Regions from separate parts of the Acidovorax sp. LjRoot194 genome, predicted to be linked through region 1. Evidence: predicted binding sites of a transcription regulator. Region 1 holds the regulator's gene; each other region holds the start of a gene.

The links. Region 1 encodes LexA, which represses DNA repair genes until DNA is damaged. Its sites were predicted from a motif close to ACTGTATNNNNATACAGT; they were not measured.
Region 2: imuA (translesion DNA synthesis-associated protein ImuA) is a predicted target of LexA. The motif match lies at 1,724-1,741, and genes of this name have one in related genera.
Region 3: imuA (translesion DNA synthesis-associated protein ImuA) is a predicted target of LexA. The motif match lies at 2,115-2,132, and genes of this name have one in related genera.
Region 4: ACSQ3N_RS09100 (DNA topoisomerase IV subunit B) is a predicted target of LexA. The motif match lies at 2,511-2,528, and genes of this name have one in related genera.

What each region holds. Positions count from the first base shown of each region.
Region 1 is NZ_CAXUQB020000001.1:3,245,919-3,250,126, forward strand. It holds gene ACSQ3N_RS14565 (DUF6152 family protein) at 1-325, opposite strand, end outside; gene ACSQ3N_RS14570 (hypothetical protein) at 387-812, opposite strand; gene ACSQ3N_RS14575 (asparaginase) at 850-1,812, opposite strand; gene lexA (transcriptional repressor LexA) at 1,895-2,569, shown strand; gene ACSQ3N_RS14585 (hypothetical protein) at 2,713-3,210, shown strand; gene ACSQ3N_RS14590 (D-2-hydroxyacid dehydrogenase family protein) at 3,504-4,208, shown strand, end outside.
Region 2 is NZ_CAXUQB020000001.1:2,641,700-2,645,907, reverse strand. It holds gene ACSQ3N_RS11865 (Y-family DNA polymerase) at 1-844, opposite strand, end outside; gene imuA (translesion DNA synthesis-associated protein ImuA) at 804-1,694, opposite strand; gene ACSQ3N_RS11855 (VOC family protein) at 1,827-2,231, opposite strand; gene ACSQ3N_RS11850 (HD-GYP domain-containing protein) at 2,355-3,659, opposite strand; gene ACSQ3N_RS11845 (hypothetical protein) at 4,159-4,208, shown strand, end outside.
Region 3 is NZ_CAXUQB020000001.1:2,941,939-2,946,146, reverse strand. It holds gene ACSQ3N_RS13250 (error-prone DNA polymerase) at 1-22, opposite strand, end outside; gene ACSQ3N_RS13245 (Y-family DNA polymerase) at 30-1,178, opposite strand; gene imuA (translesion DNA synthesis-associated protein ImuA) at 1,285-2,082, opposite strand; gene ACSQ3N_RS13235 (hypothetical protein) at 2,671-2,934, shown strand; gene ACSQ3N_RS13230 (ATP-binding protein) at 2,975-4,208, opposite strand, start outside.
Region 4 is NZ_CAXUQB020000001.1:1,983,313-1,987,520, forward strand. It holds gene dapA (4-hydroxy-tetrahydrodipicolinate synthase) at 1-223, opposite strand, end outside; gene ACSQ3N_RS09085 (class I SAM-dependent methyltransferase) at 254-808, opposite strand; gene ACSQ3N_RS09090 (hypothetical protein) at 901-1,080, opposite strand; gene ACSQ3N_RS09095 (MFS transporter) at 1,083-2,300, opposite strand; gene ACSQ3N_RS09100 (DNA topoisomerase IV subunit B) at 2,562-4,208, shown strand, end outside.

The DNA of each region.
Region 1 (4,208 bases):
CCTGCATCCGCGTCAAAGGGGCGAGCTCGATCTCCCACTGACGGTCTTTGCGCGTCGGCAGGACGGCCTTGGCCAGCAAGGCCTTGCCGTCGACAGGCGCCGTCTGGGCCGGCACCGCGCGTTGCGCTAGGTTGGCAGGCAGTTGCAGGTCCGCAGCAACTTCCAATTGCAATTCAGCATGCGGGTTCTGCCAGCGCACGGACTTCACCGTGCCTTCCAGGTAGATCGGGCGGTCCGCATCGAAACTGCTCCACCCGTGGTGCGCGTGCGCGGCCAGGGGCAAGGCAGAGGCGGCCAGCAGCAAATGGCGGCGTTGCAGGTTCATCGGTACTCCTTTGCGGGTGAGGGGCGATAACGAAGCGGCCATCCATGGCATGGATGAACAGCTACAAGTAAGCGATCCAGCGGCCACAGGCCACGGCAGCCAGCCAGATCACAGTGGAGACCAGCATCTGCACTTTGGCCACACCATCCAGACGCGCCAGCGAACCCCGGCCATGGAACCACGCCGCGTTGCAACCCGCAAGCATTAACAACAGCATCTTCAAGGTGAATGCCCGGTTGGTGAGCAATTCTGCAGGCTGGGTAGCGAACATCAGCAGGCCGGAAGCCGCAGCCAGCATGAAACCACACAAGGCCACCGACAGGCTCAACCGGGCCAGGTCCTTGACCGGCAGCCCGGCGCCGCGGCCGAACACCCGCAGCTCCAGCAGGACCAGGTTTCCCAGCAGCAGTGCAATGCCCACGATGTGCGCCACCTCCAATGCTGGATACGCCCAGGCGTGGGTTTTGAGGGAGGCGAAGAAGAACATGGCAGTGGCGACCCGGACGTGCGGCGGTAACGAAGGACTACTGCGCCAGCAGGTCCAGCATCAGGGTGATGCGGGCCTTGACCGGGGACAAGCCTTGCGAGTCAGGCAGGGCATCGCCGGGCTTGGGCAGCACCTGGCCTTCCGGGCAGCGGGTGGAGCGCACCACGCGCACCCCAACATCCTGCGCCTTGATGAGCGCAGCTTCGAGCGCATGGTGCACCGTACCGTTGCCGGTGCATGCCACCACCAAGCCCTGAACGCCGTCGCGCACCAGCGCATCCACCATGGCGCCACTCGCACCCGCGTGATTCAGGATGATCTCCACCCGGGGCCAAGCAGCCGAATTTGCTATCTTTTCAATCGCTATTGGCGCTTTTTCATCAAGCGCTGGCGGCCAATTTTGGGTCAAGCGGACATGGCCCTCCTCCACCCATCCCAGCGGCCCCGCGTCGCCCGAACCGAAGGCGTTGACGCGGTACGGGTGCACCTTCTGCACATGCCGGGCCCCGTGCACTTCGCCCGCCGCCACCGACACGACGCCGCACGCGCCGGGCGTCGCGGCGACGGCCACTGCATCCAGCAGGTTCTGCGGCCCGTCGGGCGTGAGTGCACTGGCAGGCCGCATCGCGCATGTCAGCACCACGGGTTTGGCGCGGGTGTCGAGCACCAGATGCAAGAACCAGGCTGTCTCTTCCAGGGTGTCCGTGCCGTGGGTGATGACCACGCCCTGCACCTCGGGGTCCTGCAACAGCCCGGCGCAGCGCAAGGCCAACGCCTGCCAGACCGGCATGTCCATGTCCTTGCTGTCGATCTGCGCGACCTGCTCGGCCAGCAGCCGTGCACCTCCGGCGGCCTGCTCCAGCCCCGGCACAGCGCCCAGCAACTGCTCCACGCCAACCTGCGCGGCGGTGTAGCCGATGTTGTCTCCAGGCTGCGCAGAGGTGCCTGCGATGGTGCCACCTGTGCCCAAAACCACAATTTTTTGCCGACTCACTTGCATACTCCGAAAAACTGGTGAAAAATACAGTTACTGGATTAAAAAACAGTTGTTCGCCACTGTAGCGTCTCCACCGGAAAGCACCATGCTCGACAACCCGAAACTGACAGCCCGCCAGCAGCAGATCCTGGACCTCATCCAGACCGCCATCGCCCGTACCGGCGCGCCCCCCACCCGCGCAGAAATCGCGGCGGAGCTGGGGTTCAAGTCGGCCAACGCCGCTGAAGAGCATCTGCAGGCGCTGGCCCGCAAGGGTGTGATCGAGTTGGTCAGCGGCACGTCGCGCGGCATTCGCCTGCGCAGCGATACGGTGCGCTCCATCAACGCGGCACGCGGCAACCAGTTCAGCCTGCCCATTCCGGGCTTGTCGCAACTCGTGCTGCCCTTGGTGGGCCGCGTGGCGGCGGGCTCGCCGATTCTCGCGCAAGAACATGTCGACCAGACCTACAGTGTGGAAAACAGCCTGTTCCACCACAAGCCCGACTATTTGCTCAAGGTGCGCGGCATGTCCATGCGCGACGCCGGCATCATGGACGGCGACCTACTGGCGGTGCAGTCCACCCGTGAGGCGCGCAACGGCCAGATCATCGTGGCCCGCCTGGGTGAAGACGTCACCGTCAAGCGCTTGCGCAGTACCGCCACCGCCATCGAGCTACTGCCCGAGAACCCCGACTACCCGGTCATCGTGGTCCAACCCGGCGAGCCTTTCGAAATCGAAGGCCTGGCCGTCGGCTTGATCCGCAACACCATGCTCATGTAGAGCATTCCCTTAGACCGCACCGCAGGTGGCGGGCGTTTGGTGTGCCGGTAACGTCGGTACGCCAGCCCTGCGGTGCCCGGTTGTCATTGCAATCCTGCCTATGTCCAACCCCCGACCTTCGGAGTTTTCACATGGGAATTGCTTTGTCCACCCTCTCTTCCGCCCTGCCCCATTCGCTTCAACAACTGGCGCGCTGGTTGCACAACCTTGTCCGCCTGGAAGAAGCGCCACGCGTGGGCGCTGCGCCATCGCCCCCCCCCGGTCAAAGCCACCAGCCGAGCGACCAGCACACAGCTGGCGACAAAGGCGGCATGGGCAGTCAGCGCCCTGCCGGGTCCCCCGGTCTGCGCCCGCTGCGCGGCAATTGGCCGTTCACCGTTCAACCGCCCGCACCTGAGCCCAAGGCGGTGGTGGCTCGCCCCTCGCTTGCGGCCAACCGGTCTTCGTTTCTCGGCACAGCTGGGGGCAGCAACCGCGATGCATTCATGGCGTCGATCGCATCCGCCGCATTGCCTCAGCGTTCGTCCTCTGCAGTGCGCAAGGTGTCCCATGCCAGCGGCCGGCTGGTGATCGCTGGCCGCATGGCCGATGTGTGTGCAGAGCTGGACCGCATGGCCGCCTGCGAGGCATTGCAGGCCTGACGCAACGTCACAGTCGGAATGCATGTGCGGCCAGAACTTGGGGCCGGGGCTGCATGTGGGCCGGACTGGGCCGGATGTGCTGGGTGCTGCTCTGCGCACGGCTGAACGCTTTCACGGCTGCATGACTGCATGACTGGATGACTGGATGGTGTAGCCAATGTGCCGCTGCTGCAGCGACTCTGTGCGGCGTGCCAACGGCGAAGACCACAATCCGTCACCAAAAGCTGACCTTTTGGCGCACCGCAACACCTCCTGGTGCGATGCGGCGGTTCCTGCCAAGGCACAATGTCGGGATGAACATCGTGATCCTCGACGACTACCAGGATGCAGTGCGCAAGCTCCATTGCGCCTCCCGGCTCGACGCATACACAGCCAAGGTCTACACCAACACCGTCAAAGGGCTGGGACAGCTTTCCGTGAGACTCAAGGATGCGGACATCATCGTCCTGGTCCGAGAGCGCACGCAGATCACGCGGCAGCTGGTGGAAAAGCTCCCCCGGCTGAAGCTGATTGCACAAACCGGCAAGGTAGGCAGCCACGTGGATGTGGCCGCCTGTACCGAGCGCGGCATTGCCGTGGCAGAAGGCATCGGATCGCCGGTGGCGCCAGCGGAGTTGACCTGGGCACTGGTGATGGCTGCCATGCGCAGGCTGCCGCAGTACATCTCCAACCTAAAGCACGGTGCCTGGCAGCAGTCGGGCCTCAAGGCGGCGTCCATGCCGCCCAACTTCGGCCTCGGCACGGTGCTGCGTGGCAAGACCCTGGGCGTATGGGGTTACGGCCGCATTGGCCAGCTGGTGGCGGGCTACGGGCGCGCCTTCGGCATGAACGTCCGCGTCTGGGGCCGCGAGGCATCGCGCGCTCAGGCGCTCACCGATGGCTATCAGGCAGCCACGACCCGAGAAGAGTTCTTTGCACAGTGCGATGTGATCTCGCTGCACCTGAGGCTCAATGATGAGACCCGCGGCATCGTCTCGCTCGAAGATCTATCGTGCATG
Region 2 (4,208 bases), 600 kb from region 1:
GGGTGCGCGTCAGGTTTTCTGACAGCAGGCGCCGCAGGTGCGCCATGTCCTGGGTGCCCTGCGCCGTGCGCACCTGCAGTGCACACGTGGGCGCTATCGCCACGCCGTCGATGCGGCGCAGGTCGTGCCGCCAGGCCAGCTCCAGCCCCAGCGCGCCCTGCTGGCGCGCCTGCAGCCAGCCCTGCAGCACCGTGAGACAGCGGCCCGCGCTCCACAGCAGCGCATCGGCCGACTCGGCCAAGGCGGGCAGCTCGGCCGTCAGCACGAATGCCTCGGGCAGCTCCAGCCAGCTGTGCGCCTGGGGGGCATCGCCCAGGGCCTGGTCCAGCACCTGCAGTACGGCAGCACCAAAGCGCCGCGCTACCCCTGCGCGCGGCAGGGACTGCAAGGCGCCCCAGGTGCGACAACCCATGCGCTCCAGGCTGGCCACATGGGGGCGCAGCGCCGTCAGGGTGTGCAGGGGCAGGCCCTGCGGCATGCGGGCAGGCAGCGCCCGCCCGGCCAGCGCCATCCGCAGCACCGCCTGCGCGAGCAGCGCGGTAGGGCCGCAACCCCAGACGAGCGAGGGGCCAGGCGGCGGCAGGCCCTCAGTACCAGCACCAGCACCGGCATCGACAGCCGCCTCAGCCGCCAGCGCCCAGGCCTCGCACACCTGTCTCAGCAAGGTCTCGCGCCCGCCCCAGAGCCGCTCGGTGGTGGAGACTTCGAGCAGCAAGGCATCACCATCCACCAGCGCCACCCGGGGGGTAAAGCGCAGCGCCCACCAGCCCACGGCGGTGGCGTCTGCCAGGGCAGCGGGCGCATCAGCCTGCCACCGTGGCAAAGGCAGTGCGATCCAGTGCATGCCCCCTCCTCTCTGGGCCGGCTTGGGACACCCACGCCACGTCCGCACTGCGCAGCCCTGCAGCTGCCGGGGATGGTGCGGACACAGCCATGCCGTGTGCGGCCTCATGAAGGGCCCGCCGGCGCGCGGCCTGGGCGTGTAGTTCGTGGGCCAGCCTGGGGTGGCATCCGGGCAGGTAGAGGTCTTGCATCAGCGGGGGACCTCTGCGCTTGAGGATCTGCACCTGCATCGCAGGGAATGCAGAGGCATCGCCCTGCGCCCCCTGCCCGCGCCCTGACTGCGGGGTCGGTGTTTGCACTTGCAGCCGCAGCAAGGCCGGCGACGCCTGCGGAGCCGCCGCCAAAGGCCGGAAGACCCACAAAAGTTGCTGATGCTGGGCGGCCGCCAACTGCAGCCTGCGCAGTGCGGCAGGCTGCACCTGGGGCAGCCACGCCATCACGGCCAGCACGTCGCGGCATCGCAATGCCTGCTCTGCGGCCCACAGCGCAGAGGCGCCCTCGGCCTGCACCAGGCACAACCGCTGGGCAGCCAGCCCGCGGGCCTGCAGCACCGGGCCAAAGGGTTCATACGGCGGCGCCACGCCCACCACAGCGCCGGTGCGCGCGGCCACGGCCTGCGCCAGGGCTGGCAGCACCAGCTGCCATTCGTGCAAACCGGGCAAAGGCTGCAGCACCTCACTCAGCGCACCCACCGGCCACCCCCCGCCTGGCAGCTGCTCATCCAGCAGCGCATAGCCCGACGGCTGGGTCTGCTGCAAGCTCGCGCCCAGCGAATCCGCATGCCATACGCCGGGTACGGCGGACGGCAGATCGGATGCGACCATCCGGCGGGGAATGGGCAGCGCAGACATGGGAAGGGGCGTCTTTCAACAACATCAATACTGTAAATATACACAGTATTTTGCCGCACCTCCCAAAAATTCAGCAGATTGTTTCAGGCGCCTGACCGCAGCGGAAGACTGCGCCTGCACGAACCTGCTGCTCTAAGACGTGGTGGGCGCAGCGCTCCCACCATGAAAAACGGCCTCGATGTTGTAGCCGTCCGGGTCGAGCACAAAGGCAGCGAAATATTGCGCGTGGTACCGGGGTCTCAGGCCCGGTGCGCCGTTGTCGCTGCCGCCCGCAGCCAGCGCCGCCTGGTGGAATGCGACCACCTGGGCCTCGCTGTCTGCGCGAAACGCAATGTGCGAGCGGGGCGTGAATGGTGGACCGGCGGAGATCCAGAAATCCCCTCCCGGATCATCCCCGGGCTTGAGGGCCCGGGCACCAAAGCCCACGGCATCCTCCAGCGCCAGCGTCACGCCGTAGCCCAGCGTGGACAGCACGGACTCATAGAACTGCCGGCTGCGCCCGAGTTGCGAAACGGTGATGCCTGTGTGGTCGATCATTTCAAGCCTCCTATCTCAGATCTCCGATGTGCATGAAATCCGCGCGGGCCAACGCCACCCGCCTGCCGCGCTACGGCCACGTGTCCTCGCCACCTGTGCGCGCATGTTCGCGCGTCCTGCCCACTACAGCCTGCGGACAGCCCAGTCGCACCAGTCGGCCACGGCCGTGTCTTCTGCTGTGGCACGGTCGGCCAACTGGGGCCAGCGGCGGTGGCAGGCGTTCAGGATGCTTTCCAGCTGCCACAGCGCTTCACGGCCTACCAGGGCCACCTCGGCCAGACCGATGGCATCGCCGTCGAGCTGGGCCATGAGTTCGCTTTGCTGCCGCGGATGGGAGCCCGATTCGAGCAAGGTCTTCTGCAAGGCCAGCAGACGGGCGTCGGCAAATGCAAAAGCGCTGCCGGGCAAAGCCTTGGCACCGCCCGGCACTGCGGCCTTGAGACTGTCCCAGTAGGCAAAGGCCTCGGCCAGTAGTTCGATCTGGCGTGGGGCATCGTTGCCCAGCGGCATGAGCGACGATTCACGGGCCACTTCTTCCTGCAGCAGGGGCAGGATGCAGGCCACCAGCGCCGCCGGAAACTTGCGGTGGTTGAGCCTGAGCACCAGCGACAGCCGCTGCGCCGGCATGTCCTCGTATTTTTCGTAGAAGGCGGCCACCACCTCGGCCAGCAACAAAATGCGCCCCAGCGGCGTGATGTCCCCACCCGCCAGGCCCCGCGGGTAGCCGCTGCCGTCCATGCGCTCGTGGTGCTCCAGCACGGCCACTTCAGCCGCCTTGGCATACGCCCGGGTGTCCCGGATCATCAGCATGGCCGTGATGGGGTGCGCCACCAGGTGTTTGCGCTGCACGCCGACCACCTTGTGGTCCGGGTCGCTCCAGGCCGGGTCCATGTGCAGCACCCCCAGGTCGTGCAGCAAGGCGGCGGCGGCCAGGGTGGCGCAGTCGCGCTCTCCCAGGCCGGTCTTGAACCCCAGGAACAGCGCCACCGTCATCATCTGCAGGCTGTGCTGGAACAACTCCGGCCGCTGCTCGCGCATCACCGTGAGCTTGCAGGCCATGGGGGCCGGCAGCGGTACCGCTCGCAGCGGCGACAGCAGCCGCGCACCAGAGCCCAGGGCCTGGGCCAGCATGTTGGGCAGTGATTCCTGCTCGACCAGCGCCTGGGCTGCGGCCATCAGGGCCGGCACATCCACAGGGTTCTCGATGGACAAGTGCCGATCGATGGGCTCACGCAGCTTGTGCTGCACCAGCCGGTCGTACAGCCGGCTGTCGATGCGCGTGCCCTTCTCCACCAGCTTGATGCCGTTGTCGGTGTAGATGGCTGCATCGGCCACCACGGTGCGCCGGTCGGCCATGTCGGTCAGGGCACGCAGGTAGTGGGGACTGTCTGCGGTATCGATGTCTGCCGGTACGGAAGGTTCGGTCATGCAAAGGGCACAAATGGTGGCCTTCGAATATAAGACCTTCGCCCGCCTGCCAGGACCACAAAGATGCCGCAGCCTTTGAAGCCTTGAGATGCATCAAGTGCAAATGGGAAGAGATGGCAGGGGATGGCAAGAGATGGGAGGTAGGAGACCCGGCGCTTTGCAGGCCTTCTGCCAGCCGACACCGCCAGAAAACAGCATGTTCTGTACGATTTCACTGTCCCGAAATCGCATAAGGGGTTTCCACCATAGGTACCCCTGAAAAGCCCCCACCAGCGGTATGTGGCGGGTAAACCCTGAAAAGTTCCGCGCCGATTGTTTCCAATACTGGAACAGTTAGTTCGCGACTCGGTGGTTTTTCTTGAGCGTCCATCCGCGTACAGTTCAACCCATCGATGAGCCGAACCCGCAAGGCGACTCACCGAACCCGGCAGGAAGCATCGACCTGTTTGTCTTCTCTCCGGTTTTTTTGAGACGCTCATTTAATTCAAGGACTTCCATCATGAACAACACCGCACGCTTCCTCTCCATCGCCGCCGTTGCCGCTTTCGC
Region 3 (4,208 bases), 300 kb from region 1:
ATCGGGACGGACGGATCAGCATGCCCGCCTCACGCGAAATGCCCGTGCAGGAACCAGGCGGTCTGGTCCCGCGCCAGACGCTGCTGGAACACCCACAGCACACCAGCATGCGGGCTTAGCGCCAGCCAGTAGTCGCGCTGCACGTTCAGGGGCCGGGCATCGGCGTCTTCGCTGCTGCGGTGCCACCAGCCGCCTTCGATCCGGTCCGGACCCAGCAGCAGCTGCAGCGGGCCTTGGTAGTGCGGCCGGTTGTCGCGCTCGATGAGGCGCAGCGGTTCATCCAGCACCCAGCTGGGCAAAGGCAATTCGTAGGGAGGCTCCGCTTTTTTCTTCTGGGCCTCGCACTGCCAACTCTGCATCCACTCTAGACGGTGGTCTGCGGACATCGTGGGCCGACGCACGCAGGCATCGCCGAGCCGCGCCTGGATACGCTCCAGCGCGAGATCCGTGCTGCCACTCTTGCGCAAAGTCTCGGGGATCAGCGAGCGGCTTTCTTCCACGATGGGCAGGACCTCGGTGGCGAGCAGCTCGATGTCGCCAGCGGGCGCTGCGAGCGTGACCTTGGCCAGGTGCTCGGCCAGCAGCCGCGCGAAATGCTCCACGTTTTGCGTGGGTTGCGCGGTGCGAACGGTGAGTTCCCCGCCGGTGCCGGCGTCCTTGGCACGCATGACATCGTGGCACCAGCGCAGGGTGAAAGCGGTGGCGCCCATACGGCGCGCGGCGAGCCAGCCCGCCATCTGCACCAGTAGCCGCCGCGCTCCAAAGAGCAGTGCGGGCGCGGTTTCCACCCGCGACATCAGCTCCAACCGCACATGAAAACTCTCCGGCAGCGTGAGCCACTCGTAGACTTCGGGCCGCAAGCCGTAGGCCTGGTCCAACGCCACGAGCAACTCCTTGTCAAAACGCCGGCTCAGGCCGCCGCGCGGCAGGTTGCGTACATCGCCCAGGGTGCGGCAGCCGACGCGGGCCAAGGTCGGCTGGTGCAGGCCCACGGCCGCGATCGCTTCCAGCGGCAGAGGATCCAGCATCTTGGCCAGCGGAAGCTGAAAACCATCCAAGGGCACTTCGGATGCAGCTTGGCGTACCAGGGCCAGCGCAGAGGTCCCCGTGGGCGCCCAGGCTATGCGGGCACCCAGCTCCGCAGCACCGGCCTCGATGAACCCGTGTAGGGCCTCCATGCCGCCAAACAGGCGCGCACTTCCCGATACTTCAGCGACGACGGAATCTTCGAGCAGTGCGACGCGTGGCGTGTACTGCAGGGCCCAGATTCCGAGCGATGTTGCATCAATGGGAGACGGGCTGGCTGGTAGTGGAGTGGGGAGCAACGCGGCCCAATGCCCGTGCATCGGAGGCCTCCTCGCGTGAGAGCGCAGCAGAACGTGCCGGCACGGTCTTGAGCCGGGGTGGAAGCACCGACTCCAGGTTTTCTGGCATCGCTGCCAGATAGAGGGCGTCGTCGAGCGAGGCTCCTCTGCGTTTGGGGATGCGGATCTCCAGCTCCCAGCCCTTGGCCAGCGCCACGGCAACGCGCAGCGGCGCTGGAGAGGTGTCGTTCAAGGCGGCAGCAGGGCGGAACAGAAACACCGGTGCGTCGCAGGACTGGGCGTGAATCTGCAGGCGCCGGATCTGCTCCGGGCGAGCCTGAGGCAGCCAGGACAACACGGCACCGGCAGGGTCTGACTTGACGATCTGCTCCGTCACCCAGAGACGGTCCACCGGCGTCGATGCATGGACCCACACCACCTGGTCCGCAGACAAGCCCAGTTGCTCCAGGCCGCCAGCATGTGGCTGCTTGGGTGGGGCGATCAGGTACACCCGGCCACCCGAAGTCATGAGAGAGGGGAGGGCAGGGCCGAGGAGGCGCCATTCGCACAGCGCCGCCTGCGGCATGAGCAATTCGGTCAAGCTGTGAGTAGGCCAGCCACCGCCTGGGAGCTCACTGTCCAGCTCAGGAAAGCCTGAGGAAACCGTGCGCGAGACAGCATCGCCCAACTCCGAGCCACGCCATACAGCCTCCGCCACATGGCGTGGGAGGACACCTGTGTCAAAGACGTCTGGGCTGGAGATTGCGGGCACTGGCATGGACTGAAACCTAAGGCATGAGCTGCTCAAATACTGTATGAAATGACAGTATATGTCTGCACTTCCAGCAACCGGCGGATTGGTGCCATCACGCGGCGGCCGACCACTCGAATTTGCTAGCAACAACGGGCCATGAGACATGGGCCGGCATCGAAAGCGAGTTAATAGACCTCAGAACTAGTCACCTATTTTTTGACGGCTAGCATCGTGAGCGGAGCCGCCTTTACTGAAGTGGTCGTGCGCTGCGTGCGCGCGTCTGTCGTTCCTGGGCGCACCAGCTAGAGGCATCTCTACCGTTACAGCGCTGCTTCCATGCCCCACCTGACGGCTGGACGACCCCCCATCACGCAATCCGAACTGCGCGCTTGTTAACCTCTGGATGCACTGATCCGGAAAAGAATTTTGTGGCTAGTTGAATGTCTCCGAAGAAAATAGTGCTGAGGGGATGGATCGGACACCCTAAGCTCGGTGATCGCGAGGTTTTCCTGCCTTCGATTGGGTGCTCGCTCGAGCGCTAGTGAAGTAGCAAGCCCATGCGTCCCTCAGACATACACAGTCTTGTACTCGCCAACGCTTCGAAAGCACATCGTGAATACAGCCAGCAACTCCGTCATTACCGACGTTCTGAACCAGAACGCCGAAGCTGCTGAACAGATCAAAACTGTTTCCAATGAGTTGGAGGTGGTGCATGCTGTTCTCAGCACGCAGCTTCCCGCGCCGCAAGCCACTACTGACCTTGTTGCCGCAGTTGATCGCACAGACGAACTTAGCCAGCAATTGGCTGAGACAGCGCAAGCCCTCGAGCGATCTAACGAACTACTGCGCGAGTTGAAAGCCAGCGGTAGGCGGTGAACTTTATGACTGCATTTCGGCGGACCGAACGGAGCGATAGCTAGCGGCGAATGACTAGCTCTTCGATGGCAGTAACAACCTTTGCAGGCTCAAACGGTTTGGAAAGATGCGCGTCGAATCCAGAGGCGAGCGAGCGCTCTTTGTCCTCCGGCCGGGCAAATGCCGTCATGGCGATCGCGGGGGTCAGCCCTCCGCGCTCTGCTGGGCGATTGCGCAGCCAGCGGACAAATTCATAGCCGTCCATGCCAGGCATTCCGATGTCCGAACAGACGATGTCTGGTCCGCATGCCTCGATCGCCTTGATCCCTGCATATGCATCCTGAGCGGTGTAAACCTGGGCACCGCACTCTTCAAGGACCCGCCGCAAGAGATCACAGCTATCGGGATCATCGTCTACGACCAAGACCTTTCGTCCGGCGAGAGAAGCGCCAGCGCGGTCGGTGTGTGCGATTCTGGCTGGCAGAGACGTAGTTTCAGCGTGCGCATCGAGAAGCGGTAAAGTAATCCGAAAGGTGGCACCTTTTCCGGCCCCTAAGCTTTCTACCTCGACGCTTCCTCCGTGCAGACCTGCAAGATGGTTGACGATCGATAGGCCTAAACCAAGTCCGCCGTAGCTTCGGGTGATAGAGCCGTCTGCCTGCCGAAACCTCTTGAACACATGCGGCAGGAAATCCTGAGCGATGCCAATCCCTGTGTCCGCGACAGTCACCACCGCACTGGAATCGACCTTAAATAGGCGAAGAGTTACATCACCTCCCCGTGGGGTGAACTTCACGGCGTTGGTGAGCAGGTTGGAAACCACTTGCTGGAGGCGATCCGAGTCGCCCAACACTGTCACGTCTGACGCGATATCAGCACTGAAAGCAAGGCCCGCAGCGTGCGCGTTCGGGGCCATGGAGTCGTAGGCGGATTGAACGCACAGTCCCAGATCGACGGGCTTTGAGTCCAGCTTCAGCTTGCCAGAGCTGATTCTGCTCATGTCCAGCAGATCGCCAATCAACCGTGCCTGCGTGCGCGTGCTGCGCTCGATCACGTCGATACCTTTGGACAGTTCAGGGAGCTCTGAGCCGTACTTCTTTCTCAGAATATGCACCCAGCCCGTGATCGCGCTCAGTGGAGTACGCAGCTCATGCGAAAGCGTGGCCAAAAAGCTGTCCTTGAACGAATTTGCCCGCTCTGCCTCACTACGTGCTGCACGTTCGCTCTCAAGTAGCTGGGCGCGATCGCTCTCAGCCCGGAGGCGTTCCAGCGACTCCCAGCATCGGTCTACGACC
Region 4 (4,208 bases), 1.3 Mb from region 1:
TGGCAGACTGCTCCACGGCGACGCGGATGATCTCGCAATGCTCTTGTACGTTGACCGTCGGCGATTCGCCCGTGGTACCCACCACACCGATGCAGTCGGTGCCTTCGGCGATGTGCCAGTCGATCAGTTTGCGCAGTGTGGGGTAGTCCACGCTGCCGTCCTCGTGCATGGGGGTGACGAGAGCGACGATGCTGCCGGTAAGGGGTGCGCTGGGGAGGGTCATGTCCGCGTTGTAAAACGGTAAAAGAGCATTCTAACTAGGCGGCGGGACCAAAGGGTGCCGGGCCGGACTCCCCGCGTCCGGGAGTTCCCGCACCGCCGTGATGCGCTGCACGAAACGGTCGGGATTTTGCAGGAAGCCGTCCTCGTACGCCACGGCGCGCAAAGGCGCGCAGGCCGCGAGCAATTCGCCTGGCTGCAGCAGGAATTCGGGGCGGGCAGGGCGGCCCACGGTCTCGTTGCCGTGCGCGAAGGTCTCGTAGATCAGCACGCCACCCGGCGCCACGCTTTGCACGACGACGGGCAGCAGCGGCCTCCACAGATAGTTGGTGACCACCACGGCGCCGAACTGGCGCCCCGCCAAAGGCCACGGCCCTTCTTCGATATCCGCCTGCAGCAGCTCGCCGAGCCCCTCGCAGGCCGCCACGGCCTCAACCGAGCGGTCCACGCCCACCACCGCGTGGCCCAGGCCGCGCAGCCAGCGCAGATGGCGCCCCGCGCCGCAGGCCACGTCCAGGGCGGTGCTGCCAGGGGCGATCAGGTGGCTCCAGCGGCAGACCCATTCGGACGCCAATTCGTGACCGTGCATATGCTATAAAAATAATAGCTGCTAGCGCTTATCTGGAGCGCGGTAGCAGCCAAAAAGACTTGAATCCCTAGGGTGGGCCCGGTCTGCGCAGCTCAGAAGCAGGCCCACATCTGGTCGGCGAGCATCACCATGAAGTCCGGCGCCGTGTACAGGCCGAACACCGCCAGGCAGGCCAGCACCGCCACCACGCCCGCCAGCCAGCGCAGCGCACGCGCGGGCTTGGCCGGAGCGTCGGCAGACGCGGGTGTGGGGGCGGCGGCTTGTGGTGTCATGGTCAGGCGGGTTGGGGCGTGCTGCGCGCGATGGGGCTTTCCTTGACGGGCAGGTTCACCAGGCCGGCAAACACACCGAGCCCGATGGCGATGTACCAGACGATATCGTAGCTGCCGGTCGCGTCATAGAGGTACCCGCCCAGCCACACGCCCAGGAAGCTGCCGATCTGGTGGCTGAAGAACACGAAGCCCCCCAGCATCGACAGATGCTGCACGCCGAAGATCTGGGCGATGGTGGCGTTGGTGGGCGGAATGGTCGACAGCCACAACGTGCCCATTACGGCCGAGAACACATAGACCGACATCGGCGACAGCGGTACGATCAGGAACACGGTGATCACCACCGCGCGGGCAAAGTAGATGAAGGCCAGGATGTAGCGCTTGGGCATGCGCTGGCCCAGCGTGCCGGCCACGTAGGTACCGAGCACATTGAACAGGCCGATCAGCGCCAGCGCATAGCTGGCCACCTGGGGCGACAGGCCGTGGTCCTTCAGGTAGCTGGGCATGTGCACCCCGATGAACACCACCTGGAAGCCGCACACGAAATAACCGGCCATCAGCAAATTGAAGCTCGGGTAGCGGAACGCCTCGCCCAGCGCCTGCACGATGGTCTGCTCGCGCTTGACCGGGGCGCTTCCCTTGAAGCCCGGCTCGCGCAGGCCGAAGGCCAGCGGCACGATGAGCAGCACCGCCATCGACAGCACCAGCAGCGCCTGCTGCCAGCCCAGCCCTGCGATCAGCCAGCCCTCCACCGGCACCATGAGGAACTGTCCGAACGAGCCCGCCGCGGCTGCCACGCCCATGGCCCAGGACCGGCGCTCCGGCGCAATCTGCCGCCCCAGCACGCCGTAGATCACGGCGTAGGTGGTGCCGGCCTGCGCGGCTCCGATGAGCACGCCTGCGGTCAGCGCAAACAGCGTGGGCGTGGGCGACAGGGCCATGCCCGCCAGGCCCAGGCCGTAGAGCACCGCTCCGCCTATCAGCACCCGGAACGCCCCGAACCGGTCGGCCGCCATGCCCGCAAAGATGCCGATCACGCCCCAGGACAGGTTCTGGATCGCGATGGCCAGCGCGAACGACTGGCGCGTCCAGCCCATTTCCTGGGTGATGGGCAGCAGCCAGAGCCCGAACCCATGGCGGATGCCCATGGACAGCGTCACGATGGCCGCGCCGCAGGCCAGCACCTGGAACATGGACAGTTTGGGAGTATTCATATGCATGCGCAGGAATGTAGCCAGATTGGGCGAAACGCGCTGATACACCGGTAACCAATACAGTTGGCAGCGGGGTCGTGACCCCGCCGCCACCCCGGGGTGTTCCATGGTGTGTTGCAACTGTCTCCAACGGCCCCACTGTTCAGTCAGCGTGGCCTCGTTGCCCCGCCCGGCGCCGCGGCGACCGGTGCCACCGCCTTTGACAGTGCTGTCGTCACTGGTTTTCCATCCAGCTATTGCCCCGCTGCCGCACTACAATCCGCCGCTATGTCTGCCAAACCGTCTTCCGTGTCCACCAGTAGTGAATATTCCGAAGGGTCCATCCGTGTGCTCAAGGGCCTGGAGCCCGTCAAGCAGCGCCCGGGCATGTACACCCGCACCGACAACCCGCTGCACATCATCCAGGAAGTGCTGGACAACGCCGCCGACGAAGCCCTGGCCGGCCACGGCAAGAAGATCCGCGTCACGCTGCACGCCGACGGCTCGGTGAGCGTCGAAGACGACGGCCGCGGCATTCCGTTTGGCCTGCACCCCGAAGAAAAGGCGCCGGTGATCGAGCTGGTGTTCACCCGCCTGCACGCGGGCGGCAAGTTCGACAAGGGCAAGGGCGGCGCGTACAGCTTCTCCGGCGGCCTTCACGGCGTGGGCGTGTCGGTCACCAACGCGCTGGCCACCCGGTTGGAGGCCACCAGCTACCGCGAAGGCAAGATGGCGCGCCTGGTGTTTTCTGCCGGCGACGTGATCGAGCCCCTGGTGGCGCGGGCCCTGGAAGTGGGCGAGCGCAAGCAGGGCACCTCGGTGCGCGTGTGGCCCGATGCCAAGTATTTCGAGTCGAGCGCGCTGCCCATGGGCGAGCTCACCCACCTGCTGCGCAGCAAGGCCGTGCTGATGCCGGGCGTCACGGTGCAGCTCGTCAACGAGAAGACCCGCGACACGCAAACCTGGCAGTACAAAGGCGGCCTGCGCGACTACCTGATGCAGACGCTGCACGGCGAGCCGGTGATCCCGCTGTTCGAAGGCGAAGGCTTTGCCGACCGCAACAACGAGAGCTTTGCCGAGGGCGAGGGCGCGTCGTGGTGCGTGGCCTTCACCGAAGACGGCCAGCCCATGCGCGAGAGCTACGTCAACCTGATCCCCACCAGCGCTGGCGGCACGCACGAAAGCGGCCTGCGCGACGGTTTGTTCAACGCCGTCAAGAGCTTCATCGAGCTGCACAGCCTGCTGCCCAAGGGCGTGAAGCTGCTGCCCGAAGACGTGTTCGCCCGCGCCAGCTACGTGCTCAGTGCCAAGGTGCTGGACCCGCAGTTCCAGGGCCAGATCAAGGAGCGGCTCAACTCGCGCGATGCGGTGCGTTTGGTCAGCGGCTTCGTGCGGCCGTCGCTCGAGCTGTGGCTCAACCAGCACGTCGACTACGGCAAGAAGCTGGCCGAGCTGGCTATCAAGGCCGCGCAGACCCGCCAGAAGGCCGGCCAGAAGGTCGAAAAGCGCAAGGGCTCCGGCGTGGCCGTGCTGCCCGGCAAGCTGACTGATTGCGAAAGCCGTGACCTGGCCCACAACGAAGTGTTTCTGGTCGAGGGCGACTCCGCCGGCGGCAGCGCCAAGATGGGCCGCGACAAGGAAAGCCAGGCCATCCTGCCGCTGCGCGGCAAGGTGCTCAACACCTGGGAGGTCGAGCGCGACCGCCTGTTCGCCAACAACGAAATCCACGACATCTCGGTGGCCATCGGCGTGGACCCGCATGGGCCGAACGACACGCCCGACCTTTCGGGCCTGCGCTACGGCAAGGTCTGCATTTTGTCGGACGCCGACGTGGACGGCTCGCACATCCAGGTGCTGCTGCTCACGCTGTTCTTTCGCCACTTCCCCAAGCTCATCGAGGCCGGCCACATCTACGTGGCGCGCCCGCCGCTGTTC